DNA from 2 places in the Gemella parahaemolysans genome. Region 1 is predicted to be linked to the other one. Evidence: riboswitches for the same ligand, from Rfam matches in the RefSeq annotation. Region 1 holds a riboswitch; the other holds the start of a gene.

Region 1 (16,642 bases):
TTTCGTGCAGGTGAATGTTTCGGGAGAAGAGAGTAAACATGGTTTAACTTCTGAAGAAGTTATTGACTTTATAAAATCATTAGAGCAGTATTCAAAAATAAAAGTTGTAGGACTTATGACAATGGCACCTTTTGTCGAAGATGAGGATGTGTTACGTAATTGCTTTAGAAAATTAAGAAAATTATGTGATATAGTAAAAGGGCTGAATTTATCATATGCACCATGTGAGTTTTTATCTATGGGTATGAGTAATGATTATAAGATTGCAATTGAAGAAGGTGCAACTCATATAAGAGTAGGTACTGCATTAGTAGGTTGTGAGTTAAAATAATAAAATATAGAGGAGGGGCAGTATGCAAAGAGTAATAAGTGTCGGTGATTTAGTAGTTACGATAAAATACAGGAAAAGCATGAAAAACATTTATTTAAGAGTGGAAAAGAATGCAGATGTAGTAGTAAGTGCCCCTCCGAGAACAGCTAATTATATTATAAAAAAACTTGTTCAAGATAATATTGATGAAATAAAACTTAGAAGGAATAATATCTTGAAGAATGGTCATACTGTTAAAAATTATGTAACAGGTGAAAAACATTTTGTTTTTGGGAAAGAGCTAACTTTAGAAGTTAGAAGCGGTTTGAAGAATTCGGTTGGAATAGTTAATGATAAATTAATCCTAGTTATAAAGGATAAAGAACAAGATCGAGAGCAAATACTAATAAAAGAGTTGAGAAAAATTTTATATAATAGCTCGTTAGAGTTTATTAATAAATACGAGAAAATCATGAATGTTCATGCTGAAGAACTTAGAATTAAAAAGATGAAAACACGCTGGGGTACATGCAATATTACAGCCAAAAGAATCTGGATAAATTATGAACTTGTAAAATACCCGATTGAATGTTTAGAACATACTATTGTCCATGAACTTACTCATTTGTTAGAAACAAACCATACACCCAGATTCTATTCGTTATTAGAGAAATATTACCCTAATTTTAGAGAAAATGATAAATTAATAAAAGAATTTAGTAAAAAACTAGTTGGTAAATAGAAAAAAGTATGTAAGTATTATAATTTTTTTGAAATTTAGTATTAATTTGAAGAGGGGTTAAAGGATTTTTTGAGACTATTTAACTAACTCTTAAAAACGATAATTTAAATGTGTAACGATTGACTTTTTATGCTATTTACTATATAATTAATCAAGAGTTTTTAGTATTTTTATACTAACATTTTTGATGATACTTAAAAGTATTTTTGGAGGAAAAATAAATGTCACAAATTTTAAATAAAGAAGATGGAAAAGTAGTTATTTCTTTTTCAGCAACAAAAGAAGAATTTGCGAAAGGATTAGACCAAGCATTCAAACGTGCAGTTAAACGTGTTAACGCACCTGGATTCAGAAAAGGTAAATTACCAAGAGCCGTATTCAACAAAATGTACGGAGAAGAAGCATTATTCCAAGATGCAGTAGATTTCGTATTACCAGCAGCTTATACAAAAGCTATTGACGAATTAGAAGTTTCACCATTAGCTATGCCTGATATCGATGTTAAAGAAATCAGCAAAGAAGAAGGTGTTAAATTCGAAGCAGTTGTTACTGTTAAACCAAATGTTGAATTAGGTGAATACAAAAACCTTGGATTAGAAAAAGATTCAGTAGAAATAACTGATGCTGATGTAGAAGAAAGATTAGATAGCTTATTAAGCCGTCAAGCTGAATGGCAAATCAAAGAAGGAGAATCTAAAAAAGGTGATATCGTAGTTATCGACTTTAAAGGATTCATCGGAGACGAAGCTTTTGAAGGTGGAGAAGCTAAAGGTTACGAATTAGAATTAGGTTCAGGTTCATTCATCCCTGGATTTGAAGAACAATTAGAAGGAAAAGTTGCACCAGTTGACACAGAAGTTAACGTAACATTCCCAAAAAACTACCAAGTAGCTGACCTTGCAGGTAAAGCAGCTAGATTCGAAGTTACAATTCACGACGTAAAAGAAAAAGTTTTACCAGAACTAACTGATGAATTCGTTAAAGAATTTTCTAAAGAAGCAGCTTCAACTGTGGCTGAATACAAAGAAAAATTAAAAGAAGAAATCAAATTAGAAAAAGAAAACTTAGCAGAAAAATCTTACTCTGATAAAGTAATTTCTACAGCTGTAGAAAACGCAAAAGTTTCTGTACCAGAAAAATTAGTAGAACAAGAAGTTAACTCTATGTTCGAACAATTCACTGGAAACTTATCTCGTCAAGGATTATCATTCGACTTATATGAGCAATTCACTGGAAAAGGTGAAGCTGATCTTAAAGCTGAAATGAAATCAGATGCTGAAAATAAAATCAAAACTTCATTCGTACTAGGTGAAATCGCTGAAGTAGAAAAAGTTGAAGTAACAGATGCTGACATCGATGCTGAAGTTAAAGAACTTGCTACTATGTACAATATGACTGAAGAAGGAATCAAACAACGTATTAGTGTTGAAGACTTACGCGGTGAGTTAGTAATCCAAAAAACTGTTGATTTCTTAAAAGCTAACAACTAATTTTAGCAAATCATCCTTAAGCATATAGAGTGTCTAACATTCTATATGCTTTTTTTAAGAAGATGATTATAGGAAAGGAGTTGAGAATATGACAAGAGGAAAAAATATTAATATGTTTCTGATGGAAGGTGATGTAACAAGTTCTATTAAATGTACACTATCTAATTGGACAGGGGTTATTTACAAAATTCCAAGGACAAAACTAAATTCAGAATTGATTAAACAGAGACAACATTTAAAGTATAGTGGAATATATTTTTTGATAGGTAAAAGCGATAAGGAAGATAAGAATCTAGTTTACGTAGGTCAAGCTGGAAATAGAAAAAATGGAGAGGCTTTATTACTAAGATTATTAGAGCATACCAAAGATGAAAAAATGGATTTCTTTAATGAAGTGATAGTTTTAACAACTGATACTAATATCTTTGGACCTACAGAATTAAATTATCTTGAAAATAAATTTGCAGAAAAAATTAAATTCTCAAAAAGATATATATTGAAAAATCAAAATGAACCGAATATAGGAAATGTTACAGAGGAAAAAGAATCTGAGTTAATTGAAATTCTTTCTAATAGTGAAATGATAATAGGTACATTAGGACACAAATTATTCATCCCAACTTTAGAAAAAGATACAGTTGATGATGTGGTTATAGCTGATGAAGAACTATTATTTTTAAGTAGAAAAATCAGAAAGAGTAATCTTCAAATTGAAGCAAAATGTAAAAGAACGAATGAGGGATTTGTAGTTTTAAAAGGAAGTATGATTTCTTTAGAAGATTTAAAAACTATGCCTAGATTAATTAAAGAATTACGCGTTCAATTAATCGACTCTGGGATAATAAAAGATGGAATTCTAAAAGAAAATCAATTATTTACAAGTGCATCTTATGCTGCAGCATTTGTATTGGGGACTAATGCTAATGGATTAACACATTGGAAAACAAAAAATGGCCAGACTTTAAAAGAATTAGAAGATAATTAAAGAGGTATGTCTAAGTATGAATGAATATATTAAAATCTTAGAACAAGAATTTTCTTTAATAAAAAATGGATTTAAGGAAGAAGAGAAAAGAGCGTTAATTGATTATAAAAATAATGATAGGGATTATACTAAGGAGTTGGCTTTCTTATCATATGAGTCTAAAGTATATCAGGTTAGAATGTACGGTGTATTTCTTTTTGGATATTTATCAGCTGATATTGGTATTCTTAAGTTCATGTGTGATGAGGTATCTAAAGATAATAATTGGAGAGTACAAGAGGTATTAGCGAAAGCATTTGATGAATATTGTAAAAATAAAGGATATGAAAATGCAATCCCTGTAATTGACGAATGGCTAAGTTCTGATAATTCGAATACGAAAAGAGCTGTAACAGAAGGATTAAGGATATGGACTAGTAGACCATATTTCAAAGAAAATCCACAAGAAGCAATAAAAAGACTAGCAGCATTAAAAGAAGATGCTAGTGAATATGTAAGAAAATCAGTAGGGAATGCATTAAGGGATATTAGTAGAAAGTTCCCAGAGTTGATAAAAGAAGAATTAAAAACTTGGAATTTAGAAAATAACGAAATTAAACAAGTGTATAAATTAACTAGTAGGTTTGTTGAGAAGTAAAATATTTTGAAATAAAGTTTATTGTGTTTTATAAGTTTTTGCAGTATAATGAAACTAATGAGAGATGTCTATCCTCCTCCCCCGTTTTTATTTTTTTTGAGGGGGGTCGACATCTCTTTTTTATTTTACGCGTACATAATCTATACGTGTCTTTTTTTATGTACATGATATATGCTATGATAAAATTGATACAAACTGATTTCAAATTATTACTAACTTGAGGAGAAGGATATGTTTAAAAGATGTTGTGGAAATAGAAAAGAGATAGATTATAAAATAGAACACAGTCCTAGACCGATAAAACTTTCAGACGATATGGATAAGGTAATAAAAAATTTACTTTGGTATACTCCTAATATTGATTCTTACCAATCAATTAAAAATGAATTAATTTCTGATAAGATATATGATGAATTTTCATTTACTTATGTTATGGATCAAATGGAAATGGATGAAAGTTATGATGTGAAATTGATAGGTTCGAAGGATGTAATAAGTAATGATGATTGGAAATTTTTTGAGGGGAATATTTGTCCTAATTGTCAAAAAATAATAGTTGCGAAGTATACTACTTTTTCAAAAATTAATGCTTTGCTGACAGCTATTAGAAACTGTATAGCACATGGTCATTTTGCTATAGTGGAGGATTATATTATTGGATTTAATAGGAAATTATTAACAAAAGATTCTGAGGGATTAAAGAAATCTGTTATTAAGATTAAACCTAAACCATTACTTGCAGCTTTAGAGAAGTTGACTTCACCAATAGGTAAAGAACTATTACTAGCATATGCTTTTAAAAATGTTGGTTATAAAGTTACGGAACCCAAAAATAGAAGTGCAGACTTTGATTTATGTCTTGAGAAAAAAGGAAAGAAATATGTAGTAGAAATAAAATCATATAAAGGTCAGACATATTTACATCCTGAACATGTTGAAATCTTCCTTAAGAGAGCAGAAGAAAAAGTACCTGACTATGAAAAGATATTACTTATTGATACATCGAGGGTGACCAAGTCAGTAAGACAGCTGGAATCAAAGATCAAAGGCTTTAGAATTGTTGACATTAATGATGTAAAACTGTTACTAGGTGAAGAACCTGTAGATATATTGGAAAAAAATGAATAATTAATAATATGAGCAATTTAAAAATAATAACTTTGAATCGCTCATATTTTATTTCATCTGTTCACTTATGCTACTTATTTTTTCTAGAATTTCATCTAGACTGAAGTAGCCGCTTTTTTGAATTGATAATCTTCCTTCAATATATACTTCTACAGTTGGTGAAGAAAGAATACCACGCTGTGCAGCAATTTCCATATTTTCTTCTAATGAGATGTAGTATGCTACGACATCTTTGTGATCTTCTTGCCAAGTAGTAATTCTGTTTTTTATAGAGTGACATGGCATACATGTGGCAGTTCCGTATTGAATAATGGCTATGTCATTGTCACTGATAATTTTATTCAAGTCGTCATTTTTTGTAAAGTCAATCATATTTTATCTTCCTTTTATTATTTTAGTAATAAGCATTTTAGTATACTGTCTTATCTTAATATGTGTATATTATAGTTGTTTTATAGAATGATTACAATCAATATTAATTGTGTATATACTAGATTCAAAATAAAGATATTATAAAAATTTTCTGAAAACTATTGACAATAATTTTAAAACGTGATATTATTTATACAACGTAAATAGATAAGTATTATAAAAAGAGGCCGCGATGACTAATTTAAAAGGTAGCATCGCCGAAGTGATTAATTTCACTGGGGTTATGTCGAATAGGCATAGCACTGTCATTAGAAAATGCCCATTTTCTTCATGGTGAGCTTTTTATAATAAGGGCAAGAGGAATAGGATAGAATTATAAGCTAGACTACAAGGACCTTTTGTTCTTGTAGTCTATTTTTTATAACACTTTATGAAGGAGAATATAATGAGATTATTTGATGGTATGACGGTAGAAAATGGTGAACTGAATATTTCAGGAGTTGGGGTAAGCGAGTTAAAAGCTCAATACGGCACACCACTTTATGTTTATGATGAGAATATGTTAGTGAACCAATGTAGAACTTTTATCAATAATTTTAAAAGTTCGAAGTTCAATACAGAAGTTCTTTACGCCTCAAAAGCTTTTAGTTGTTTAGAGGTATTAAGAATCGCGAGTAGTGAGGGCTTAGGTGCTGACGTGGTTTCACTTGGAGAGATTTATACAGCATATAAAGCTGGATATGATATGAGTCGAGCTTATTTCCATGGAAATAATAAAACTCGTGAGGAACTACAATATGCTCTTGAAGTTGGAGTAGGAACTATCGTCATAGATAACGACTATGAATATGAAATGATTAATGAAATCGTAAGAGAGAGTGGAAATACTGTAGATGTACTGTTAAGAATTAATACAGGTATCGATGCTCATACTCATGAATACATCAAAACAGCAAAAGATGATTCAAAATTTGGTTACTCAGTATACGATGAAACAATTTATGATTTAATCGCAGATATTAATAACCAAAGTAATCTTAATTTTGTAGGATTCCATTCACATATTGGATCACAAATTTTTGAAAAAACTTCATTTTTTGAAGCTGTAAAAGTAGTAATGGAATTTACGAAAAAAGTTCAAGAAAGATTAGGTTTAACTATAAGTGTTCTTAACCTAGGAGGAGGTTTCGGGGTTTATTATACTGAAGAGGATAGACCTTTTGAACTTGCTGAATTTTTAAGAGAGTATATCGAAGTAGTCGAACGTGAGAGTGATAATTTCGGATTAGATTTAACTAAGGTAGTTATTGAACCTGGTAGAAGTCTAACATGTAATTCTGGTAGTACACTATATAGTGTTGGTGGAGTTAAGAAGACTTTTGCAGGTCGTGAATATGTGTTTGTCGACGGAGGTATGGCAGATAATCCTCGTTATGCATTATATAAAGCAAAATATGAAGCGATGTTAGCCAATAAGATGAATGAAGAAGCAGATATAACTTATACAGTTGCTGGTAAATGCTGTGAGTCTGGAGATATGTTAGTAATGGATGCTAATTTACCTAAAGCTGAGCAAGGTGATTTATTATTAGTATCATCAACAGGAGCTTATAACTACAGTATGAGTAGCAACTATAATAGATTACCGAAATTACCAGTAGTGTTTGTGAAAGATGGAACTAGCCGCCTAGTAGTAAAAGGTGAAACGTTAGAAGATTTAATTAGACAAGATATTTAATTTAAAAAACATAAAAAATATTATTAAAAATATATAAATAAGATAGAAACAAGGAGAATAAGATTATGACAATTTATACAGGAAGCGGAGTAGCAATAGTAACACCATTTTTCGAGGATGGAAGTGTAGATTATGAGACTTTTGGAGAATTAATTGAATTCCAAATTAGTGAAGGTATAGATGCGATTATTGTAGCAGGAACTACTGGTGAGAGTTCGACAATGCCTGATGATGAGCAAGTAGCGGTTATTAAATTTGCGATTGACAGAGTAGCAGGACGTGTGCCAGTTATCGCAGGTAGTGGGGTTAATGATACAGCTCACTCAATTAGATTAAGCCAAGAGATTGAAAAATTAGGACCAGATGCATTATTAGTAGTAACACCATACTACATTAAAACTAGTCAACAAGGGTTAATCGAACACTTCGAAGCAATTGCTAATAGTGTTGATTTACCAATCGTACTTTACAATGTACCAGGAAGAACTGGACAAGTTATGGCGCCAGAGACTATCTTACACTTATCTCAACACAAAAATATTGTAGCTTACAAAGATGCTGTAGGAGATATCGCTCATACTTTAGCAGTTAGAAACTTAGTAGGGGATAACATTGATATTTATTCAGGAAATGATGATATTAACGTACCTATTATTTTAGCTGGTGGTAAAGGTACAATCTCTGTTTTAGCTAATATTTATCCAAAAGCAACTCACTTAATGTGTAAATATGCTTTAGAAAGACAAGTAGAGAAAGCTTTCGGACTTCAACTTAAATATTTAGACTTCATTCACATGTTATTCGCTGAGCCAAATCCAATGCCAGTTAAAAAATGTGTGGAATTAATCGGAAAATCAGCTTGTCACTACCGTCTACCAATGACACATGTTGCTCCAACATTAGCGACAAGATTAGAACAAGAGATTGCAAGACTTAATTCATTACAAGGAGAGTAAAAATGAGAGTTTTATTAAGTGGTTATAATGGAACGATGGGACAAGTTCTAAAAAACTATATTCAAGATAGTACTGATTTAGAAATTGTTGCAGGTGTAGGTCGTGAATTGCTAGATGAAGAATTTCCTACTTATACTTCATATGAAGGTTTAGAAAAGATAGCAGATGTGATTATTGATTTTTCACATCACGCAGGTACAGCAGAACTAGTAGAGTATGCTAAACGTACAGCAACAAAAGTCGTAATTGCGACAACTGGTCACACTCCAGAAGAATTAGAATTAATCGATGAACTAGCTACACAAGTAGGGGTAGTTTATGCAGGGAATTATAGTTTAGGAGTAAATGTTTTAGTAGAATTAGTGAAAAAAGCTAGTGAATTTTTACTAGGATATGATATCGAAGTTATTGAAAAACACCACAATAAAAAAGTAGATGCACCAAGTGGAACTGCAAAAATGTTAGTAGATGCGGTTAAAAACGTAGAAGATTATAATAGAGTTTATGGTCGTCATGGAGATATGAAACGCCAAGAAAAAGAAATTGGAATCCATGCGGTACGTGGTGGAACTATAGTAGGTGAACATGAGGTGATTTTTGCTGGAGAAGATGAGGTAATCGAGATTAAACATACAGCTCTAAGTAAAAAAATGTTCGCAAAAGGATCTGTTACAGCTGCACAGTGGCTTAACACTGTAGAAGAACCTAAATTATATTCTATGAAAGATGTACTAGGTATAAAATAATAAAGTCAGAAGCGATTCGAGTGATTCTGTATAAGAGTTTTATTGTATCGCCTTCACACAGTTTATAAAAATATTAATAAACATGGGGCTGCGCCAAAAGTCCTAAATTTTAACAAAGTGTATATGATAACTCATAGACGCAGTGGTTTATTGATATCTAAAATCGCTTTATAAAAGCTTTTTAGATATCTAATAAACTGTGCGGGGGTGACTCGACAAAATCGATTTCTACGAAATCGCGGTTTTTGAGTCACTCCCTAAAAAAATACTATAATAAAGTTAGATTGACATATGTAAAAATTAAATATAAAATAGAAAAAAATCATATAGATAATAGGAGAAAGAAATGAAATCAACAGAAGAGATTATTAAATTTATAGCAACATCTAAAAAGAAAACACCGGTTAAAGTTTACGTTAATTTTAACGCGGATGTAGAATTTCCAGAAACTTTAGAAGTGTATGGTGAGGGGAACTCAAGAGTTATTTTCGCAGACTTTGCTGATTGGGTGGAATTTTACGAAGCTAACAAAGCCGTGGTAGTAAATCACCGCGTAGAAAATGATCGCCGTAATAGTGGTGTACCAATGATTGACTTAACTCAGTTTAATGCTCGTATCGAACCAGGATGTTCTATACGTGAACACGTTAGTATTGGGGATAATGCGGTTATCATGATGGGTGCTGTTATTAATATCGGAGCTAAAATTGGTAAAAACACTATGATCGATATGAATGCTATTTTAGGTGGACGTGCGGAAGTTGGAGAGAACTCTCACGTTGGTGCTGGATCTGTCTTATCAGGAGTTATCGAACCAGCTAATGCTACACCAGTACGAGTAGGTAACAATGTTCTTATCGGAGCTAATGCTGTTGTCTTAGAGGGTGTACAAATCGGAGACAATGCCGTTGTTGCAGCTGGAAGTGTAGTAACAAAAGATGTAGCTAGTGGAGATGTAGTAGCGGGTGTTCCTGCAAGAGTAATCAAAACACGTAGTGAAGTTGCAGAAGAAAAAGTAGACATTATAGCAGAATTAAGAAACTTATAATAAAGTAGGAAGAGAAGATGAAAGTAATCACTGAAGAGAATTTAACATCATGGCGTAGACATTTGCACCAAAATCCAGAGTTATCTTTGGAAGAGTATAAAACAAAAGAATTTATTTCTAGTGTTTTAAAAGAATACGGGATAGAATATCAAGAGTCACTTGAGACAGGACTAGTAGTGATTTTTAAAGCTAGTGTGGAAACTAAAGATACGATTTTGTTTAGAGCGGACATTGATGCACTTCCTATTTCAGAGGAAAATGATGTTGATTTTAAATCGAATAATGATGGTGTAATGCACGCGTGTGGTCATGATGGACATACGGCTATGCTTTTAGGAAGTGTTATAGAAGCGGCTGACTATTACAAAAATAATACTACAAAGGTAAATAGTATTTTTGTATTTCAACCTGCTGAAGAAACTTTCGGTGGCGGTAATTTATTAATCAATGATTTTGATTTTTCACCGTACAATACTTTAGCAAGTTATGCTTTACATATGAATCCAGATTATCCTGAAGGGCACATAGTTTCTAAACCGAAAGAAATTATGGCTAGTGCTAATGAATATAGAATTTATATAAAAGGACGTGCAGCTCACGTAGGTTTAAAAAATACTGGAATTGATGCCCTTAATGTAGCTACAATGTTCTTTCAAGAGATGTTAAAACTTAATGCGTTACATACTAAAGCACGTAACACTAACATTATTCATATTGGTAAAATGTACGGTGGGGATGCGATGAATGTCGTTGCCGAGAATGCATATATGGAAGGAACTATTAGAACTTACAGTATGGAAGATTTAGCGACAATCAAAACTGCGATTGAAAATACTCGTGTTGGACTTGAACATCTAACTGGTGCAAGCATTCGTGTAGACTTTGCTGAAGGATATCCAGCGGTAATTAATGATGAAGTTCCCTATCAAGTGATTAAAGAAGTTATTGAAAAAGAAAATATCGATTATATTGAGTTAGAGGAAGCTTATCTATATGGAGAAGATTTCTCATTCTTCAGTAGACTTTCTCCTATAAACTATAGCTTTTTAGGTTTAAGAAATGAAGAGAAAAACTATGTTTCAGGACTTCATACACCAACTTTCAACTTCGATGAAAAAATATTAAAAGTAGGGGTTCAATATTATCTTGGTATATTGAATTATTATAACGAGTAATTTTTTGATTTTTTAGTGAGATAAATGGGAGTGATTTAAAAATCGCGATTTTTGAGTCACTCCCGTCTAATTAAGAAAGGACCTTTATGGCAACAATTGAGTTAAATTATAATAATATACGACAAAACGCTATTAATTTAAAAGAACAGGCACAGGATATAATAGCTGTAGTTAAAAATAATGCATATAATTTAGATTTAAGAGAATGTGTAAAATTATACTCAGAAGTAGGAATTAATTATTTCGCTACGACAAAAGAAGAAGAGTGTAAAGTAATAAGGGAAACACTTGGTGAGGATGCTAATATCTTTCTTTTAAATCCAACTTATGACTTTGATTTAGCAAGAGAGTACAATATCGAGATAAATATATCGAGTTTGGAATATTTAAAAGGAAATCTTGAAAGACTAAAAGATTTAACATTGCAGTTGGAATTTGCTGGTAGTATGAGACGTGCAGGGGCAAGAAATTTGGAAGAAGTGTTAGAGATTATAGATTTCTGTAAAAAAAATAGTTTGAAATTAAAAGGATTTTGGTCTCATTTTTCATTTGCGGATGAATTTGATGGTTTCTATGAAAAAGAAAAAGGGTTGGTGTTAGAAGTTCTTGATGAAGCGCAGAAAGTTCATGAATTTGAAGTAGTCCACTTGCAAAACAGTGCATCATTCTTGCGTGACGGTGCTTTTGAAAAAACAACACATCAGAGATTAGGTATAATTCTTTATGGAGCTATGCCATATAATGTTAAGGAAAATCCAGTAGCCCTTAGGGATTTAGTTATTAAAAACCCGATTACTGTTTATGGTGAGATAATTAATATAGTAACATTAAATAAAGGTGAATGCATTGGATATTCTAATTCATATATAGCTGATGGTGACAAGAAAGTAGGGGTCGTTAATATTGGTTATGGCGATGGAATACTAAGAGACAGGTTAAAAGGGAAAACTTGTATAATTAATAATAAAGAAAGAAATATTTATTCAACTATGATGAGTCACTTAGTAGTAGAAATAGGTGATGAAGAACGCATTGGAGATATAGTTTATATTTATGATGATAAACAACAGCTTCATGATTATACTAAGTATTTTGGACCAAATTCTGTACAACTTTCCGCTTTTAATTATAATAGTTTAAAAGTGAAGAAAGTATATTAAAAAGTTATGGACTGATATTGTATCAGTCCTATTTTATATAGTAAAAAAGAAACGACTCATGATAAACATGCGCCGTTTCTTTTAAAAAGGAAAAATTTTAAATGAATTTAAATCAATAATTATTAATTTAAATATATTAGAGATACTTATTTATCTTGTTCTTCCTGGAATTTTTTAGCAATAGTTGCCTCGAAATCTGCTGGGATAGAACGTTGTTTAATAATAATTACGTCAGATTTAGCATATCTAACGATACCTTCAGAAACTGATCCCATAAGCATACGTTTGAATCCAGTTAAACCAGAAGATCCACAAACTACAAGGTCGATACCTTTTTCATCAACGATATCTTCACTAAGAACAATTTTAGGAATTCCTTGTTCAACTATTCCGAATACTTTAGTTAATCCAGCTTCTTTAGCAGCTTCCACGTAGCTATCAACTAATTCTTTTGTACGTTTGTAGAATGAGTTGAAAATATATGGATCTGATAAACCAGAAGTTGCGATAGTCGCATCAATAACAGAAGCGATATATAATTCTGCATCCTCATTTCTTTGAGCTATAGCTACAGCATTTGTAAATGCCCACTCAGCTTGTTTAGAACCGTCTACTGCGACTAAAATTTTAGAATATTTATTTTCCATGATCAAAACCTCCGACTTCTATGTCTTTATATATATTATAACATATTTACAAAAAAAGTAAACGCTATTTTCAAAAAAAAACAGTATTAATTTATTTGAAGAAATCAAGAAAAACCTATAGAATCATACTACTTAGTATTTGTCTATAGGTTTAATACATTATTGTTTTATGAATGTTTATTACACGTTTTCATCAACGACTGTGATAAGCCTTTTTCTCTTATGTTCTTTATCATCTATTATTACTTTATATACTAGTTCATAAGTTCCTGGTTTAGTATTATCTACTTCACCCTCGATAACAAGATCTTCTAGATAAGATTGTCCTGCTTTACGAGCAATTATTCCATCTTTACCTAAATCAACTGTGTCTCCTACTTTAATAGTAGTATTTTCAGGAATAATAAAGTAAAAAGTACGTTCAAGACGACGTTCAAGACGTTTTCTATATTTTTCTTCATCTTCTGCACTCATACGATCTCTAAGTTTTTCATCAACTAATGGCATTAATTCGACTTCAGTATCAGCAATACAGATTCTACTATTTACAAGGGTAAATGTTTGAGTTCTTCCAGGTCCACAATAAGATTGACATCCTATGATGAATTCAGCGTTCGGTGCTTTCTTTTTTAATTTTGGAATTAAAGTTTTAAGATTAACACCAAGACAATCATCGCATAATCTAAATGTTACTTTATCTTCAGTAACAATATTTTTATCATTTTGAGCCATATTTTGTCCTTTCATGTTTTATTAATATTAAACTAAAATTTATTATAACACATAATTTCAATAAATTAAATTTTTAATACATTACCTATGAGTAAATCTTTTTAAACTTCTTTTTTAAAATATTGTTTAATACAAAAAGAGATACAAAGAGTACTAATATGTGCAAGATAATCGTTGTAATAAGACTGATGAAAAATTCCTCAGGGACCATTTTTATTAGATTAGACTCATCTGGACTTAGTAACCAAAGATCATTAGAAAACAATAATTGGTGAAATCTTATCCAAAAAGAAGTGAAGTTATAAGAAATAATACCAGCTAAGACAATAATTAAAAGAATAAATGCTAATAATACCTTATTGAAAGTTTTAGTAATATAAAATATTGTATTTTTTTTGAAAAGAAATACTATTAATATAGTAGAAATTATAAAAATTATAATAAAAGATATCATAATATAAAAATTTATATTATATAATCTCTTTACATCTTCCATATGTAAAATATCTTTTTGAGAAAACCACTCTGTATTTAACTTATTTTTTTCATTAAGATACCCAAGAAGGTTAGTTGTATTTTCTATTAACTTATCATATGTTGTATCTATTTTAGGGGCTAAATTTTCTCTTGAATAGAAATTTTTATAAAAATCCAAGTTAAAACAATTGTAAAATATTATTCCTAGTATTGCACTAATAAATAGTGAAAAATTTTGGATAAAAATAAGTGATAATCGTATATATTTGTTCATAAAAAATACCTCCATTAAATATTATAACATATAAATAATAGTGAAGCTAAGAAGTTAGCGTTCAATTTGGTTTACATATTTACAGAATTTAACAAAAAATATAGAATTATAAAAGTTTTTGAGTAAAAAAAGTTTAATATTTACATGATTTATGTTAAAATATATACATATAGTTATTTATTTTGGGGGAAATCATGAATAAGTTTTTTAAGATCTATTTAGAGTTAAGAGAAAAAATAGAGGATAGGCAATATAGGTCTAATTCTCTTTTGCCAAGTGAGAATGAACTCGCAAGAGAATATGATGTTTCTAGGGAAACTATAAGAAAGGCATTGTTATTATTATTAGAAAATGGGTATATCCATAAAATTCAAGGTAAGGGGTCTATAGTTTTGGATGTTCATAGATACAGATTACCAGTAACAGGACTTTTAAGTTTTAAAGAACGTCGACAATTTCAAGATGTTGAAGCAACAACTAAAGTATTAGTAAATAAAGAAGTTGATGCTCCAGATTTTCTTGTTCGGCTAGGACTTGTAAAACAAGGTGAGAGACTAATTTATTTAGTTCGACAAAGAATTGTTGATGGTGAAGCAGTAATATTAGATAAAGATTATATAAATAAAAATGCAATTGAAGAATTGCCTACAGATCGTGTAGAAGAATCATTATATGAGTATTTAGAAAATGATTTAGGTATAAAAATTTCATATGGAAATAAGGATTTTAAAATAGAACCAGTTAGTGAGGAAGATACAACATATATTGATTTAAAAGGTCATAAACATATTGCGGTATTGAGAAGTGATGTCTATACAGAAGGAACTGATTTTCTTCATTACACAGAAAGTCGTCATAGAGTAGATAAATTTCATTTCTCAGAATTTGCTAGAAGAAAAAGTAATAAAATAAACTAATATAATAATTGTAGAGAAGAGCCCTGAACAAAAAATGTTTGGAGTTCTTTTTTTATTTTAGTGAAGAACATTGTCGAAAAATTTTTTTCTTATAGTAGTTTTCTTTTTTATTCCTTTATCACTAAATAATAAACTTCACAAATATTAAATTAATATAAAAATTTCCAAAAAAAGAAGCAAACCTTTTCATCAGAAAATTAATCGTTGAAAAAATAAAAAATAGAGTGTATAATAAATATATATTTGAAATTTCCGGGAAATAATCCTCGGAAATATTTTTGTGGGAGTGTGAGGAAATAATGAAGATTATTGTTTATTCATTGACTGGAAATTGTAAAAGATTTGTAGACATGTGTGAGATTCCCAAAGAAGATGTAATTTATTTACAGGATATTGATTATGATGTAGATTTCGATTATATCCTTATAACACCAACATTTGGCTTTGGAGAAGTACCGGTTGCGGTTGCTAGTTTTTTAGAAGAGAACCATAATCATTTAAAAGGTGTTGTTGGTAGTGGAAATAAAAATTGGGGTGAACGATTTGCCAATGCTGCTGAAATTATTAGCAGTGAGTATAATATTCCACTACTAATGAAAATTGAATTACATGGAAATAAAAAAGATATAAGTGAATTTAAAAAAATATATTTGGAGAGTGTAAAGAATGGAGAAATTTAACCATATTGAACTAAATAATGAAGTAACAAAAAGAGGCGATAATGGCTTTTTCAAATTAGAGAAAGATGTTGAAGCTATAGAAGAATTTCTTCGTGAAGTAGACTTTCGTACAGTGCCATTTAACTCAGAAATTAAAAGACTTAGATATTTAGTAGAAGAAAATTACTACTATAATATCTTTGATAAGTATATTGAAGATGAAATTTTAGAATGTTTAGAATTAGCTGCAAACTTTAAGTTTGAATTTAAGAGTTATATGGCAGCAAGTAAGTTCTATAAGGACTATGCATTAAAAACAAATGATAAAAAACAATATTTAGAAAACTTTAACCAACACGTATTTATCGTAGCTATGTACTTAGCAGATGGTGATGTTGCTTTAGCAAAAGAGCTTATGATTTCAATGCTTGAGCAAAGATTACAACCAG
Region 2 (16,642 bases), on a different contig from region 1:
GAAAGGGGAAAACATGAATTTAGAATTATTAATTGGTCCTAGTGGTGTAGGAAAAACTAATTATATACTGAATGATATCGAGTTAAATAGAGATAACCATAAAATAATTGTATTAACTCCAGAACAGAATAGTTTTAATTTTGAAAAAATGTTATGTGATAAGTTCGGTGGTACTTTTAATATCGATGTCATGAATTTCTCAAGTTTAACTAGAAGATTATCAAAACAATTGGGAATGGATAATCTTAGTAGGCTAGGAGATAATATTAAACCATTTTATTTCTATAAAGCTGCAAAAAATCTAGAAAATAGTGAGAATTTTTTAGTAAAAAGAATTTTACAAGATGTTAATTTTATAGAAGTTGTAGAAGAAATTATAAATGAATTAAAAGAGTATAAGATAAGTATCAATTTATTAGAGGAGTATTTAGAGAAAAATGCTAATCTAGATAGCAGTCATAGAGAAAAATTGGAATCTATTTTAGAAATTTATGTTGAATATTCGAGGTTATTAAAGGAGCAGGGTTCTTTTGATAAAGTAGATTATATAACTGAATTATTGTTGTATCTAGAATACATAGATTTAAGTGACTATATTTTTTATGTGGACGCTTATTATAACTTTACAGCACAGGAATATTATTATATTGAGAAACTCGCTCAGAAGTCTAAAAAGTTAATAATAAGTGTTATAAGTGATGCAAATAGATATTTTAATTTTGATTTATCACAACTACTTCAAGGTTATGAACTAGAAAAGATGAAATATAATGACTTTTATCTATCTGATTTGTATAGTAAAGAAAAATATAAGCTTGATATTTTTAGAAAATCTCATGAGATCGTTGCTAGTATGAATGAGATAGTGAAAAATAATAATGATGTGAATTTTTCTGTAGTAGCCTTTGTAAAAAAAGAAGAAATAAATACGCTGAAATTTAAAATAAAAGATAATAAAGTAGAGGAATATGAAGTATTAGAAACTCATAAAGGACGTTTTAATGGTGTTTCTAATGATATTCTTGCTGATAAATACTATAAAAATTTCACAGTACAGTATGAAACCGATAATAGTATTGAAATTATCTGTGCCAAAAATAAGGAGTTGGAAGTTAAACAAATCGCTCGTGAGATTGTGAAACTAAATCATAATAATATTAACCAAAATGAGATTGCAATTCTTTATCGTGATAATACATACGAAAATTATTTGAATATCTTTAAAGACTACAATTTAGATGTTCATTTAGATAAAAATATTGAAACTAGTAATCATCGTTTAGTTAAGTTTATACAAGAAACATTATATTTTGATGAAGGTAGTTTTAAAACTAGATTATTAAATCTATTGAAAACTAGGTTAACGAATTTTGAGAATATTTATCGCCAAAAAACTATTGCATATGTTCTACTAGGGGATTCAAATATTGATGAAAAACAACTAGAAAAAGATATTGCAGAGTTAGATGAAACAGTAATAAAGGATAGATTTGCAACTAGTAATTTAGTAAAAAATCTTGGAAGAAAATATGGATATAGCGATTTATTAGAAAGAGTTAGGGTAATTTCAATAGATGATCTTGAAAATATACTAAATGAGAAACTGGTAAATACGTATAGTGATATACTGAAAGATTACTTTATTGAAAAGACGGCGAAGTATAACTCTGAACAGCTTGAAATTTGTAGACAAGTTTTATTAGAACTTATTAATAAGGTTTCAGAAGTTTCAGCTAAGAACAATCTTCAAGCTAAAAGATATATAAAAAAATTAGTAGATATTTTTGATCATTGTAAGATTAAAATGTATCTTGATAAAGAAGATGGTGAGTATGATAATATAGAAGAGTTAAAAATTGATAGTATAGATAGACAAGTTTATAAAAAAATTCTTGAATATATTAATGATATAAATGAGAATTTTGGTAGTGAAAAGTTTGAATATAAAAAATTCGTATCTCTATTTAATACTGGATTAACATCTATTAAGTATCGTTCAATACCAGAAATAAATAATTCTATTATTATGTCTACTATGGATTTAGCAAAAGTAGAAAATAAAAAAGTTGTCTTTGTTATGGGATTCAATAAAGATGCATTGCCAGTATCTAAAAGTTCAGGATTAATAGATGATAAAGATAAAGAAAGACTGATTAATGATGATATCTTTTTATCACCGACAAAAGAAGCGGCACTTATTGATGAAGAGTTCGTAGCTTATATTGCCATGACAAGAGCTCAAGAAAAAACATATATAAGTTTTAGTTTAATTGATAAGAGTTTTAAAGAGAACTTCGCATCACCATACTTAAATACAGTAAAATCTTTATTCCCAGAATTAAAAGAAAAGCAAACTTCAAAAATTTTAGAGTTTTCTATTGCGGATTATAATTACTATTTAGAAAATATTTCCGAGATAGTTTCATCTAAGGAATTTAATTATTTATTCGCAAAAATTTATCGTAGATTTATGGAAGTAAAAGATAGTAAGACAAAAGAAGTTGAGGTTTTAGTTGAGCTTATGCTTAAGTTTTTAGAACAGTATCAACTTACGTCAGTACATGAAAATTATGGGAATTATGAAGTTCTTGATGAATTAAATGATAGAGTATTCTTCACTAATGATAATAGTATTAAAAATTATTTATCTAAAATAATTAGAGATTATAAGTTTCAACTTAGTTCAGAATATATAGATGAATTCTTAGAAGTTAAGAAAGATAATTTTTCTAAGTTTAGTATCTCTAAAATTTCTGATTTTGAAAGAAATCCATATCAATTCTTTGTTAAACGAGTACTTGGAATAGCAGAAGAAAGGGATATCGATATTGATAATCTTGTTACTGGAAAATTCTTCCACGCAGTAATGTCAGAAAAAAGAATTACTAACTTTATAGCTGAATGTGGAAGAAAATTTGATATAGACGTGCTAAAAGATGAAGATATTATAAAGAGATTTAATATTAAAGAGATTTTGAATGAGGTTATTTATTCAAGTGATAATAAAGATATATTAGAAACGTTGAAGTTAATAGAATTGTTAAATACTCATAAGTATATTTTAAATAATATGATTATGAGACTTGAAATAGCTATAGCAATAGAAATAAAATATTTCGCTCTAACAGAATTTATGCCAACATTCTTAGAAAAACCATTTACTCTGGAAATAATAGACAACGTTATTACATGTGAAAATGTTGAAACTGGGGAAGTTAATAAAAAAGAATTGAAACAAAAATACAATATACCACCTATTAAATTCACAGGAGTGATTGACAGGGTAGATATTAACGGAAAGAATATTTCAATAATTGATTATAAGAGTAGTCAAAGTGATTTTTCTTTAGATAGTTTAGGATTAGGATTTATTTCTCAGATTTTAACTTACGCATTGGCATGTGAGTTGATGTTTGACAAAAATTCAGAGGATATATTAGGTATATTTTATAGAGAAATAGCTAAATTAGGAAAAGATCTAAAGACCTATAGGTTAAGAGGGTTAGCGAATAGTGATTTAATATTAGATGATGAATTTTATGAAAAAGCTCCCGAAATTATGTATGTTAGAACTACAAAAGCTAAGAAAATTCATGGGGCAGATAGTCATAAAGCATTTACAAGTCCTGAACTTAAAAAATTAGTTAATAAAAATCTTGAAAATATAATGATACTTATAGAAAAAATCTTTGCATTTGATTTTGATTTAGCTAACTATGAGGTTGAAAATCAATATTCTGCTGAGAAGGGAACTTTATTTAACTTTGCAAGTAATAGTGATACACGACTTAGTTATAAAGAGAAGGTAGAGCTCAAGCCAAAAGATTTAAAAGAAAAGTTATTAAATGACCTGAAATAATCCGATTTTAGAAAAATTCTATGAAAATTGATTTGTTGTTTTGAAAATAAAAAGCAATAAATCAATTTTTTTTATAATTTTTACTAATTTTTAATCACATTTTTTAAGTTTTATATTATAATAGTATAAGGAGTATGATGTCGATTTTTTGATCTATCGTGATGGGAAATAAAAAGTCGATAAAAAATAGATATAGAGGCAAGGATAAAATAAATATGAAATTAACTTTTTTTGAAAAACTAGAACAGTTTAAAAATAGTTCTAAAGAAGTATATATTAATAATATATATCAGAACGAAAATTTAACATATAAAAATTTAATAGAGTATTCAGATAGACTTGCGTCTTATCTTGAAGAAAAACTGGGTGAAGACAAAAGCCCTATAGTAGTGTATGGACATAAACATCCATTTATGTTAGTGTACTTCTTAGCGTGTGTAAAATCAGGAAGAGCATTTTGTCCAGTAGATATAAATACACCGAAAGAAAGAGTAGAAGAAATAGTAGAAACAACAGATTCAAAAGTAGTACTAGTCACAGAAGAAATAGAGCTTTCTAGAGAAATGATAGATGTTAAGTCAGCCAAAGAAATAATCTCAAGTACTCCAGATACTATTTCAAAAGAAAACTACGTAAAAGATGAAGATATATTCTATATAATTTTCACGTCAGGAAGTACAGGGAAACCAAAAGGGGTATGTATTACATATAACAATCTAAATAACTTCTTACACTGGTACACAGGATACTATGATGAAAAAGAAGAATTAGTGTTCTTAGGACATCCCCCATTCTCATTTGATCTATCGGTAATGTCACTATGGCCAAGTATTTATCTAGGAGCCACTCTAGTACAAATAGATAAAAAACATCAAGAGAACTTCAAAGTAATGTTTGAAGAACTGAATAAATCAAATGCAACGATATGGATTTCAACACCATCATTTATAGAAATGTGTTTCATAGATAAAAACTTCAATCAAAGTCTAATGCCGAAGGTGAAACAATTCGTCTTTTGTGGAGAAAAACTATTTAGCACAACAGTAGAGAAAATCCACAAAAACTTTGAAGATGCACAGGTAATAAATACATATGGGCCAACAGAATCAACAGTAATGGTCACATGGGTAGAAATAACAAAAGAAGTAAATAGAAAATACTACGAGAACCTACCAGTCGGAGAAGTAAAATGGGGAACAAAAGTACACCTAGCAAATCCAGATGAAGAGAACAAAGGTGAAATAGTAATCACAGGAAACACAGTCGCAAAAGGATACTTTAAAAATGACGCTATAACAAATGAAAAATTTTGTATAGGAGAGGTAGATGGAAAAGAAGAAAGAAGTTACCTAACAGGCGACTTAGGGTACTTCAAAGACGGTATGCTATTTTGTGAAGGGCGCATAGACTTCCAAGTAAAACTACATGGGCACAGAATAGAACTTGAAGACATAGATAACAATCTACTTAAAAATAAAAAAATACGTCAAGCAGCGACAGTACCAAGCTATGAAGATGGAAAAGTAAAAGCATTGACATCATTTGTAGTATACAACGAAGAAATAGAAAAACGCTTCGAAGTAACAAAACAAATAAAACAAGAACTAAAAAAATTAGTGCCAGAATATATGATACCGAAAAAAATAGTATTCTTAGAAGAAATGCCACTAAACAACAACGGTAAAATAGATAAGAAAAAGTTAAAGGAGTTAGTATAGAATGAGCTACTTTGACGGAATTGAATTTTTCTTATTCTTAGCTATAGCACTAATCATAGGCTTTATAATAAACTACCTAGGAAAAAAAATAGAATATTATATCCTAGCGCTGTCGGTAATATTTGCTGCAGCAGTATATGGGAAAAGCATGACAATGGTAGCATATCTAGTAGGATTTATTTTATATGAATACATATTAGTATTAATAGCTCAAAAGACAGAAAGTAAAAAACACTTAAAAATATTAGTAGTGCTATCAATATTACCACTAGTAATAAATAAAATATTCGCAATTACTCATTTTCATTTATTAGCCTTTATAGGTATATCATATATGTCATTTAAGACAATACAAATTATGATAGAGATATCAGATGGCTTAATAAAAGAAAAAATCAGTGCTGTAGAATATGTACAATTTTTATTATTCTTTCCAACAGTAAGCGCAGGACCAATAGACAGAAGTAGAAGGTTTATGAGCGAAATGAAAGAAAGAATGCCGAGGACGGAGTACTTAGAATTAGCTGGAGAAGGAGTCTACAGACTAATATTAGGATTACTATATAAAATAGTATTCTCAACATTAAGCTATCACTACTTAGTAGGTTTAACAAACCATGGGACATTTGTCTATTCATTAAAATACATGTACCTATATACATTGTACTTATTTTTTGATTTTGCAGGATACAGTTTAATGGCAGTAGGTAGTAGTAACATCTTAGGAATAAGAACACCTATGAACTTTAATAAACCATTCTTAAGTATAGACATAAAAGACTTTTGGAATAGATGGCACATAACACTATCAACATGGCTTAGAGACTTCGTATTCTCAAGAGTCTTTATGGAAGCAACAAAGAAAAAAAGATTTAAGAAAAGACTTAATACAGCAATGTATGCCTACATGGTAAACATGGTTCTTATGGGATTTTGGCACGGTTTAACAATAAGCTATATAGTATATGGATTTTACCATGGTTTATTAATGGCAGGATTTGAATACTATCAGAAGAAAAGTAAATTTTACAAAAAGAATAAAAATGAAACATGGTATAAAATACTTAGTTGGTTCATAACGATTAACTTAGTAATAATAGGTTTATATATTTTCTCGGGAGAACCATATAAACTAATAAGCCATGGATTAAAAAAATAATAATGAGTTAGGAGAAAAAGAATGATAAAAGAACAAGTATTAGAAATGTTAGAAGAAATTTGTGAAGATGAAGTAGTAAGAGAAGATTTAGATATAAACATGAAAGAAGAAGGATTAATGGATTCATTAGCTTTTGTAGAAATGTTAGTAAAAATCGAAGAAATTTTCGGACTAAGCATAGCTCCAACAGAAGTAACATATGAAGAAATCGATACACCAAACAAGGTAATTTCATATATAGAAAATAGGAAATAATAACATGATAAGATTAAAAGCATTTTTAATATCAATAGTATTGGTATTAATTACACTTATAATTTTAGATATAACCCTTCTAAAGAAGATTGAAAATTATTATAAAACAAATGATAATAGTGTTAGATACAGTACCTCTTTTGAAAAGTACAAAAGTAGAGATATCATAGTTGAAAATATGACACCAAGAACTCTGTTACTGTTAGGTTCATCAGAGTTAACTACAACAATTAACGAAAATTATCATCCAAAGAAAATATTTAATTACAATGATTTTAATATAATGCAAGTAGGAGTTGGAAACTCTCAAAATATTATACATGCGGCTACTATTGGATCAATAGAGAATGATGTGAAAAATAATGAGATTGTAATGATACAATCTATTCAATGGTTTGATAATAAGAATGGTATTTTAAAAGATGCATTTTTATCTAGAATTTCTAGTGAACATGTTTATAATACTATGAAAAATGATAATATTAGTAGAGAAACCAAAGAAAAATTTATTAATAGGGTTATAGAACTTTCATCAACAAACAAGGAATTAAATAAAAAGTATAAGAGTTATAAACGATACTTCTTGAATGGAAAAGGAAATGTATTTACTGAGGAATTTTTAAAATTAGATAATTATTTTTATGTTTTGAAAAACAAATTTAATTTTTATAAAAATAAAGGTAAAGAAAACTATCCAGTTAATGGTGAAAAGACTCCAAATTATAATTGGGAAGAATTAGGTAAACAAGTGACTGAAGAAGCAAAATCAAGAACGAATAATAATGAATATCAAATTGATAATACATATTATGATAAATATATAAGAGCTAAGTACAATCAGTTAAAAAATATTTCTAAAAATACAAAATATGATGATTCTAAGGAATACGAAGACTTAGATATATTATTATCTATTGTTAAAGATTTGAATTTGAATATTAAGTTTGCAATTTTTCCTGCTCATGGGAAGTGGAGCGACTATACAGGAATAGGCAGTGAAAAAAGACAAGTTGCCTACAATAGATTAAAAGAAATTGCTAAAGAAAATAACATAGAAGTAATGGATTATTCAAGTAAAGAATATGAAGATTACTATATGTATGATGCGATGCATCTTGGCTGGAGAGGATGGATTGATTTTGAAAGAGATCTTTACAAACTTAAAAAGTAAATTAAGCTGTAAACAAAGACTTACACTATGGATATTATTTTTTTATATAGTAATAATGGGAATAATAATATACTGTTTTTTAACGGATTTTTCAAATGTCCAAGAGTATGTGTACAGTGAATTTTAATATAGAGGAACGGATTACTATGTGATAATTCGTTTCTTTTTTTATATAATTTAAGTATAAATATTGCACTAGTATAAGAATAATATACAAAAATTAATTTTCAGAAAAATAAAGAGAAATCACACTCAATTAATTGATTTTATAAGAGAAATAAGGTAGAATTAGAGCTATAATAATAATTTTGAAGGAAATAATTAATGAATAGAGATGCGTATTTTTATTTAGAAATGAAAGAACATGAGTTAAAAGTCCCATATACGGGAAAAAATCGTCGTATTAGAGTTCTTTTACCAAAAGGTTATGCCCAAGATGAACATAGATACTATCCAGTTGTATATATGAATGATGGACAAAATGTTTTTTACAGTGGAGAATCATTTAGTGGACATTCTTGGAAGGTAATACCAGCAATAAAAAGAAACCCAGATATGCCAAGGATGATAATAGTTGGGATTGATAATGACAATGAGGGAAGAATGAACGAATATGCACCATGGAAGTTTTCAAGTTTACCAATATTAAATTTTGGTCTGACATTAGGAGGATTAGGTTCTGAGTATGCTGATTTTTTTGTAAATGTAGTTAAACCATTCATAGATAGTACATATCGTACAAAACCTCAACGAGAGTATACAGCGATGATTGGTAGTTCATTAGGGGCAAATATTTCACAGTATATAGGGTTAGAGCATAAAGATGTCGTAGGGTGTCTTGGAGTATTTTCATCTGCAAATTGGTTAAATAAACCAGAGTTTGATAGGTTTATTTCGAAACATAAGGTCTCAGATCAAAGAGTGTATATAGAAGTTGGAACGAATGAGGGAGATGATACAGATAAACAATTGGCAACTGGTAATTTAAAACAGCTTTATATAGATGCAAGTTTGGATTACTATAGACAGCTAATAGAGGCGGGATTATCAACAAATGAAATTAAGTTAAATGTTGTGGCTAATGGAGAGCACAGTGAAGAATGCTGGGCTAAATATTTACCAGAATGTTTAAGATTTATAAGTGAAAATTGGTAAAAGTATTTTTAGAAATGGAGGTTTTTTAGTTTGAATATAGAAAATTTAAGTCATTATAGTGGAAATTTAGGAAGAGAAATGGTTCTTAATAGGTATGGACATGCGGGATTGCCGATTGTTGTGTTTCCATCATCTGGGGGGACGCACAATGAGTATTATGATTTTGGAATGATTCATGCTTGTGAAAGATTCATTAATGAAGGAAAAGTACAATTTTTTACTTTATCAAGTGTCGATAGTGAATCTTGGTTATGTGACTGGAAAAATGGTCATGATAGAGCATTAGCACATACTCAATATGAAAAATATGTTATAGAAGAAGCAATACCATTTATTAAACATAAGACAGGATGGTTTGGACAAATGATGGCTACTGGTTGTAGCATGGGAGGATATCATTCATTTAATATTTTTCTACAACATCCAGATGTATTCGGAAAAGTGATTTCACTTAGCGGAGTGTATGATGCTAGATTTTTCGTAGGTGAATATGGAAATGATGAACTGATATATAGAAATTCACCTAGTGATAATATTTGGAATCAAAATGATGGGTGGTTTATTAATCACTATAGAAACGCTGATATTATTGTATGTACAGGGTTAGGTCCATGGGAACAAGACGGATTACCATCATTTTATAGTTTAAAAAGAGCTTTCGAAGAAAAGAATATTCCAGCATGGTTTGATGTATGGGGCGAAGATGTTGCCCATGATTGGCCTTGGTGGAGAATACAAATGCCATACTTTTTAGATAAGTTAAATTTATAATAAAGTTAAGAGGAGACAAAGATTTATGAATTACATAGTTATATCACCGTATTACCCACACAATTTTCAAAAATTTTCTATTGAGTTAAAAAATCAAGGTATTAATGTACTTGGAATTGGAGAAGAACCATATGAACAACTTGATCAAAGACTTAAAGAAGCTTTAACTGAGTATTTTAGAGTTAATAGTCTTGATGATGTTGATGAAGTAAAACGTGCTGTTGCATTCTTATATCACAAACATGGGCACATTGATAGAATAGAATCACAAAATGAGCACTGGATGGAACTAGATGCTGCACTTCGTACACAATTTAATGTGTTTGGATTAAAAGAACACGACCTTAAAAAAACAAAGCATAAATCAGAGATGAAAAAATACTTCGAAAAAGCAGGAGTTCCTGTAGTACCAGGCTTCTTAGTGAAAAAAGATGGTGACATCGAAAAAGGTGTTAAAAAATTAAAATTACCATTAATAGCTAAGCCTGATAATGGAGTAGGAGCATCAGCAACTTATAAGCTTAAAGATAAGAAGGATGTAGAAAATTTCAAAAAAGAATGGGATGGAACTACACATTACTTTTTAGAGCCGTTTGTTGATAATTCTGATATTGTAACTTTCGATGGATTAGTAGATGCTAAGGGGAATATTGTTTTCTATACTAGTATCGTTTATTACTATACTCCATTAGATTTATTAAATAATAATACTCTTGATTGGGTTTATTATATAGATAAGGATTTAGATCCAAAATTAGTAGAATATGGTAAAAATGCAGTAAAAGCATTTGGTATGAAAGAGAGATTTTTCCATATTGAATTTTTCAAAACTAAAGATGATTATATAGCGATTGAGTATAATAACCGACCTGCGGGAGCTTTTGCAGTAGATGTGTATAACTTTGCTCATTCAACAGATTACTTTAGAGTATATGCTGAAGTTGCTAATGGAACATTCAATGGATTAAGTGTGGATGAAAAATACGGATTAGCTTCAACTCGTCGTGATTATAAAGACTATGTACATTCAGATGAAGAAATCAGAAATAAGTATCAAGATAAATTAAAAGCTGTATTAAGAATGCCTGAAGCTTTCGCTGAATTACAAGGTAATACAATGTATGTTCTTGTTGCTGATACTCTTGAAGAGATGAAAGAGATGGAGAGATTTGTAGGAAAATTAAAATAATTTTATAAAAGAAATATGAGACTAGTGTTTTACAGTTAGTGTCGTATTTCTTTTATTTTTATGACTTGAGTAATAATATGTAATAACTATTTGACTCTTTTTGACAACGTGTACATTTCTTGAATTACCAAAAGAAGTGTGTTAAGATTTAGATGAAAATCATAAAAAGGAGATTAGCATGAAAATATCTAGAGAACATTTAGAATTATTAGCGGGAAATTTTCAGAGTATAGATGAAACAACTAAGGAGATAATTAATCTAGAAGCTATATTAACGCTTCCTAAAGGGACAGAACATTTTTTAAGTGATATTCATGGAGAATATGAAGCCTTCGATCATATTTTAAGAAACGGTTCAGGTATTATTAAAGAAAAACTTAAAGAAGTATTTGGAAATAGACTTCCTAGAAAAGATTTGAATCTTTTGGCTACTATAATTTATTATCCAGAAGAAAAATTAAATCTTATAAGAAAAGAATACGATGTGTGTGATTATAAAGAGTTTCAAAAAATTACCCTTCTTCGATTATTAGAGGTAACGCAAGTTGCTGCAAGGAAGTATACTAGATCCAAAGTGAGAAAAATTTTACCAAAAGATTTTAAATATATTATTGATGAATTGCTTTATAAAATGCAAAGCAGTGATAAGAACGACTACTATGATAAAATTCTTGAGAACATTATTGAATTAGGTGCTGGTGATAAGTTTATCATTGAATTATCATTAAGTATTCATAAGTTAACAATTGATCACTTGCATATAGTTGGAGATATTTATGATAGGGGACCTTTCCCGGATAAAATAATGGATAGACTACTAGATTATCATTCTGTTGATATTCAATGGGGAAATCATGATATGTTATGGATAGGTGCTTATCTTGGAGATAGAATTTCATTAGCGAATGTAATTAGAATATGTGCAAGATATGATAACTTAGATATTATAGAAGATAGATATGGAATTCCTATTAGAAATTTATTAAACTTTAGTGAAAAGTATTATAAAGATGATGACTGTAAAGAATTTTTACCAAAGCTTTCTAAAGATGATGAGTTGAAATATAGTGAGCATGAAATTATGCAAATAGCTAGGATGCATAAGGCTATGGCAATAATTCAATTCAAATTAGAAAAACAGATTATTGATAAACATCCTGAGTTTGATTTAGAGTCGCGTGCACTACTTGATAAAATTGACTTTGAAAAAGAAACTGTAAAAATTTATGGTAAAGAATATCCATTAACGTCATGCAATTTTCCAACGGTTGATAAAGAAAATCCATACTTATTAACAGATGAAGAAGAAAAAATTATAAATAAATTAAAAGAATCATTTATAGCAAGTGAAAAATTAAAAAAACATGTAGAATTATTTATTAACAAGGGTGGTATGTATTGCTGTTATAATGGGAATCTACTTCTTCATGGGTGCATGCCAGTAGATGAGAATGGAAACTTCCAGGAATTCTCTTATGGAGGTAAGAAATACTCAGGTAAAAACTTATTGGACTTTTTTGATAAAAAAATTCGTAGTATATTTTATTGTGGTTGTAGAGAAGATAACGGGTTGTTCTTTTACTTATGGCAAGGGCGATATTCTCCGTTATTTGGTAAATGTGATATGACAACATTCGAGAGATACTTTATAGAGGATAAGTCTACTCATGAAGAAGTAAAAAATGCGTATTATGAACTAAGAGACAATGAAGAATTTTGTGTTAAGTTATTAAATGAGTTTGGCTTAACTAGTGAGGGACATATTATAAATGGGCATACTCCTGTTAAGGAAACAAAGGGAGAAAATCCAATAAAAGCTAATGGTAGAACGATTGTTATAGATGGAGGAATGTCAAGAGCATATCACAAAACAACAGGGCATGGTGGTTATACTTTAACTTACAATTCTTATGGATTACAGATAATGAGTCATGATATATTCCAAAGTAAAGAAGAAGCAATCAAAAATGAGACGGATATTATTTCAACTAAGAGAGTTGTAGATAAATTATGTCGAAAAAAAGTAGCGGATACTGACAGTGGAGCAAGAATACAAAAACAAATTGAATTATTAAAGATTTTATTAGAAGAATATCGACAAGGGGCAATTTGTGAAAGATATTAGTTAATATAAATAGATATTTTAGGTTTCTTTGTATTTAAAGGGGCGAAAGATGATGAAGATTTTATTAAGTATATTAGAGATTTTAATGATATTAGGGATAATAACAAACTATAAAATATTAAAAAAAGAAGAATAATTAATTAGTCAATGATTTATTAAATTGATAGACGTAAAAAGAAGGAGCTTGAAATCTCCTTCTTTTTATGAAAAATGATGTAAAGAATATTATTCTTGTAAAAGTAGAATACAGTACAATAGATATAATATTCAAATAAATTTTTAGAAAAATTAAAATTTTTATTGACAACCATAAAAAAGTATAATATACTAATAAACAGTTAATTGAATATGTACCTCACAAAATAAGTGAGGTAGAGGTTGCGATTTTTATCAGTAGGGTAATTGAAAGTATAGGGCTTGATGATATTATTTGAAAGGAAACGTCGCCGAAATGATATTAATCCTATGTTAATATTGTTGGGTCTATACTGAACTAAGTATAGGACTGTCATAGTCGTAAGGCTATGTTGCGCTACTAATATCTTGTTTTGGAGAGATAATGTGAAGTATAACTCCGTGCAAATATGGTAGAAGTTATGCTTTTTTATTTTTATCAAGGAGGTTTTTATTATGACAAACAACAGCAATAACAACAATGCAACAGAAGTAAAAAGAAATTTACGATCACGTCATATTAGTATGATTGCTATCGGAGGATGTATCGGTAGTGGATTATTCATGACAAGTGGTCAAGCAATTCAAAGTGCGGGACCTGGGGGAGCTATCGTAGCTTACCTATGTATTGGGCTTATGGTATATTTTTTAATGACATCATTAGGGGAAATGGCAACATATCTCCCTACGTCAGGGTCATTTAGTACATATGCTACACGTTATGTAGATCCTTCATTAGGATTTGCTTTAGGATGGAACTATTGGTTTAACTGGGTAATTACAGTAGCGGCTGACGTAGAGTTATCTGCATTAGCAATCAGTTATTGGGAGCCTATGCGAGTACTTCCTCACTGGGCTTGGAGCTTATTATTCCTAGTTATTATTATCGCTTTAAACTCACTTAGTGTTAAAGTTTACGGTGAAAGTGAATATTGGTTTGCACTTATTAAAGTAGTAGTAGTAATCATCTTCTTAGTCGTTGGATGTTTAACTATCTTTGGTATTTTAGGTGGGGAATACATTGGATTTAAAAACTTAACAATTGGTGATGCACCATTTGTTGGAGAAGATTCTTCATTATCAGGACAAATACTTGCTACACTTGGAGTATTCTTAATTGCTGGATATTCATTCCAAGGTACTGAGTTAATCGGTATTACAGCTGGAGAAAGTGAAAACCCAGAGAAAAGTATTCCAAAAGCTGTAAAACAAGTATTCTGGAGAATTTTAATTTTCTACGTACTAGCAATTTTAGTAATTGGGTTATTAATCCCTTATACTTCACCAGATTTATTGGGAGCTGCAAGTGCAGAAGAAATTGCTAAATCACCATTTACAATTGTCTTCAAAAATGCAGGATTTGCATTAGCAGCAAGTGTGATGAACGCAGTTATCTTAACATCGATCTTATCAGCTGGTAACTCAGGTATGTACGCATCTACAAGAATGCTTTATGCAATGAGTAAAGAAAAACTTGCATATCCAATTTTTGGACGTGTTACAAAATATGGAACACCTGTTATTTCATTAATCGCAACAGCTGTAGTAGTATTCTTAATCTTTTTAATTCAACTTACAAGTGCTAATGCTTATACTTATATCGTAGCAGCGAGTGGATTAACTGGATTTATCGCATGGTTAGGTATTGCATTAAGTCACTATAGATTCAGAAGAGCATTTATCGCTCAAGGTAAAGATTTAAATGTTCTAAAATATAGAGCAAAATGGTTCCCAGTAGGTCCAATTATCGCTTTAGTATTATGTATCATCGTTATTATCGGTCAGGATACAGAGCTTATTACTAAAGGGGTAGTTAACTGGAGCGGAATGTTAACTACATACATGGGAGTTCCAATCTTCTTATTCTTCTATCTGTACCATAAAATTAGATATAAAACAAAACTAATACCTTTAGATAAAGTTGATTTATCACAAGATGTAGATGTAAAATAATAAAAAAATTCAATCCTAGTTCGAATTCGAGCTAGGATTTTTTTGGGAGTGACTCAAAATCGTATTTCGGAGAAATAAGATTTTGTAGAGTCACCCCCGCACAGTTTATTAGATATCTAAAAAGCTTTAATAAAGCGAATTTAGATATCTAATAAACCACTGCGTCTATGAGTTCTCAAATGTATTTTGTTACATTTTAGTGCTTTTTTGTTAGCCTTATTTTGATGAGCCTATGAATAAATCTAGAAAGTAGTTCAAATTTTAATTTTATATATAGTTGAGATTTGATATAAATACCTAAAATTTGAAATATTATAGTTGAATTAAAGGAAATTTTTTCAATTTTATGGTAAAATGTAGGGTAGATTAAATTTAGAAAGAGGAGGAATTTCTGTGAATCTTGAATACCCATATAATTATGAAAATGTTGAAGATATGGCGAGTAAATATTTATCGGAGGAGCAAATTAAAATTGTAAGAAAAGCTTATGATTTTGCTAAAGTTGCTCACGAAGGACAATTTAGAAAATCAGGGGAACCATATATATTACACCCAGTTCAAGTTGCAGGAATTTTAACAGAGCTTAAATTAGATTATGCAACAATTTGTGCTGGTTTCTTGCATGATGTTGTAGAAGATACTAAGTATACGTTTGATGATATTAAAGAAACATTCGGTGAAGATATAGCAGTAATAGTAGATGGAGTTACAAAACTAGATAAAGTAAAATTCCGTTCTAAAAAGCAATCACAAGCAGAAAATCATAGAAAACTTTTTGTATCGATAGCGAAAGATTTGCGAGTTATTTTTGTTAAACTTGCAGATAGACTTCATAATATGAGAACTATGAAGTATATGCGTGAGGAAAAACAACGTGAAATTTCCAGTGAAACACTTGAAATTTATGCGCCGTTAGCTCATAGGCTGGGGATAAGTTCAGTAAAATGGGAACTAGAAGATACATCGCTTAGATACTTACATCCATCTCAATATTTCTCAATAGTAGGGATGATGAAACAGAAGAGAAGTGCGAGGGAAGAGAGTATAAAAGATGCATGCTCTAGTATAACATCAATTTTAGCTGATAATAATATAGAAGCACAGGTAACTGGA

The links. A riboswitch is a leader RNA that binds a small molecule or an ion and turns the genes downstream of it on or off. The one in region 1 is predicted to bind lysine.
Positions count from the first base shown of each region.
Region 2: another riboswitch for lysine. It lies ahead of ACWOBP_RS02895 (amino acid permease); the one in region 1 lies ahead of lysA (diaminopimelate decarboxylase).

Region 1 is NZ_JBSMTP010000015.1:8,119-24,760, forward strand. It holds gene ACWOBP_RS07480 (YggS family pyridoxal phosphate-dependent enzyme) at 1-331, shown strand, start outside; gene ACWOBP_RS07485 (M48 family metallopeptidase) at 354-1,052, shown strand; gene tig (trigger factor) at 1,274-2,542, shown strand; gene ACWOBP_RS07495 (GIY-YIG nuclease family protein) at 2,631-3,527, shown strand; gene ACWOBP_RS07500 (DNA alkylation repair protein) at 3,544-4,164, shown strand; gene ACWOBP_RS07505 (restriction endonuclease) at 4,396-5,292, shown strand; gene ACWOBP_RS07510 (thioredoxin family protein) at 5,341-5,664, opposite strand; lysine riboswitch at 5,878-6,013, shown strand; gene lysA (diaminopimelate decarboxylase) at 6,110-7,402, shown strand; gene dapA (4-hydroxy-tetrahydrodipicolinate synthase) at 7,468-8,358, shown strand; gene dapB (4-hydroxy-tetrahydrodipicolinate reductase) at 8,361-9,104, shown strand; gene dapD (2,3,4,5-tetrahydropyridine-2,6-dicarboxylate N-acetyltransferase) at 9,451-10,152, shown strand; gene ACWOBP_RS07535 (M20 metallopeptidase family protein) at 10,170-11,327, shown strand; gene ACWOBP_RS07540 (alanine racemase) at 11,414-12,487, shown strand; gene ACWOBP_RS07545 (universal stress protein) at 12,634-13,134, opposite strand; gene ACWOBP_RS07550 (immunoglobulin-like domain-containing protein) at 13,315-13,539, opposite strand; partial or broken gene ACWOBP_RS07555 (immunoglobulin-like domain-containing protein) at 13,552-13,866, opposite strand; gene ACWOBP_RS07560 (TIGR01906 family membrane protein) at 13,952-14,617, opposite strand; gene treR (trehalose operon repressor) at 14,812-15,534, shown strand; gene nrdI (class Ib ribonucleoside-diphosphate reductase assembly flavoprotein NrdI) at 15,834-16,214, shown strand; gene nrdE (class 1b ribonucleoside-diphosphate reductase subunit alpha) at 16,201-16,642, shown strand, end outside.
Region 2 is NZ_JBSMTP010000002.1:236,717-253,358, forward strand. It holds gene ACWOBP_RS02850 (PD-(D/E)XK nuclease family protein) at 14-3,859, shown strand; gene dltA (D-alanine--poly(phosphoribitol) ligase subunit DltA) at 4,075-5,577, shown strand; gene dltB (D-alanyl-lipoteichoic acid biosynthesis protein DltB) at 5,579-6,736, shown strand; gene dltC (D-alanine--poly(phosphoribitol) ligase subunit DltC) at 6,758-6,991, shown strand; gene dltD (D-alanyl-lipoteichoic acid biosynthesis protein DltD) at 6,996-8,162, shown strand; gene ACWOBP_RS02875 (alpha/beta hydrolase) at 8,487-9,317, shown strand; gene ACWOBP_RS02880 (esterase family protein) at 9,348-10,088, shown strand; gene ACWOBP_RS02885 (ATP-grasp domain-containing protein) at 10,114-11,277, shown strand; gene ACWOBP_RS02890 (fructose-bisphosphatase class III) at 11,456-13,402, shown strand; lysine riboswitch at 13,767-13,945, shown strand; gene ACWOBP_RS02895 (amino acid permease) at 14,033-15,529, shown strand; gene ACWOBP_RS02900 (RelA/SpoT family protein) at 15,923-16,642, shown strand, end outside.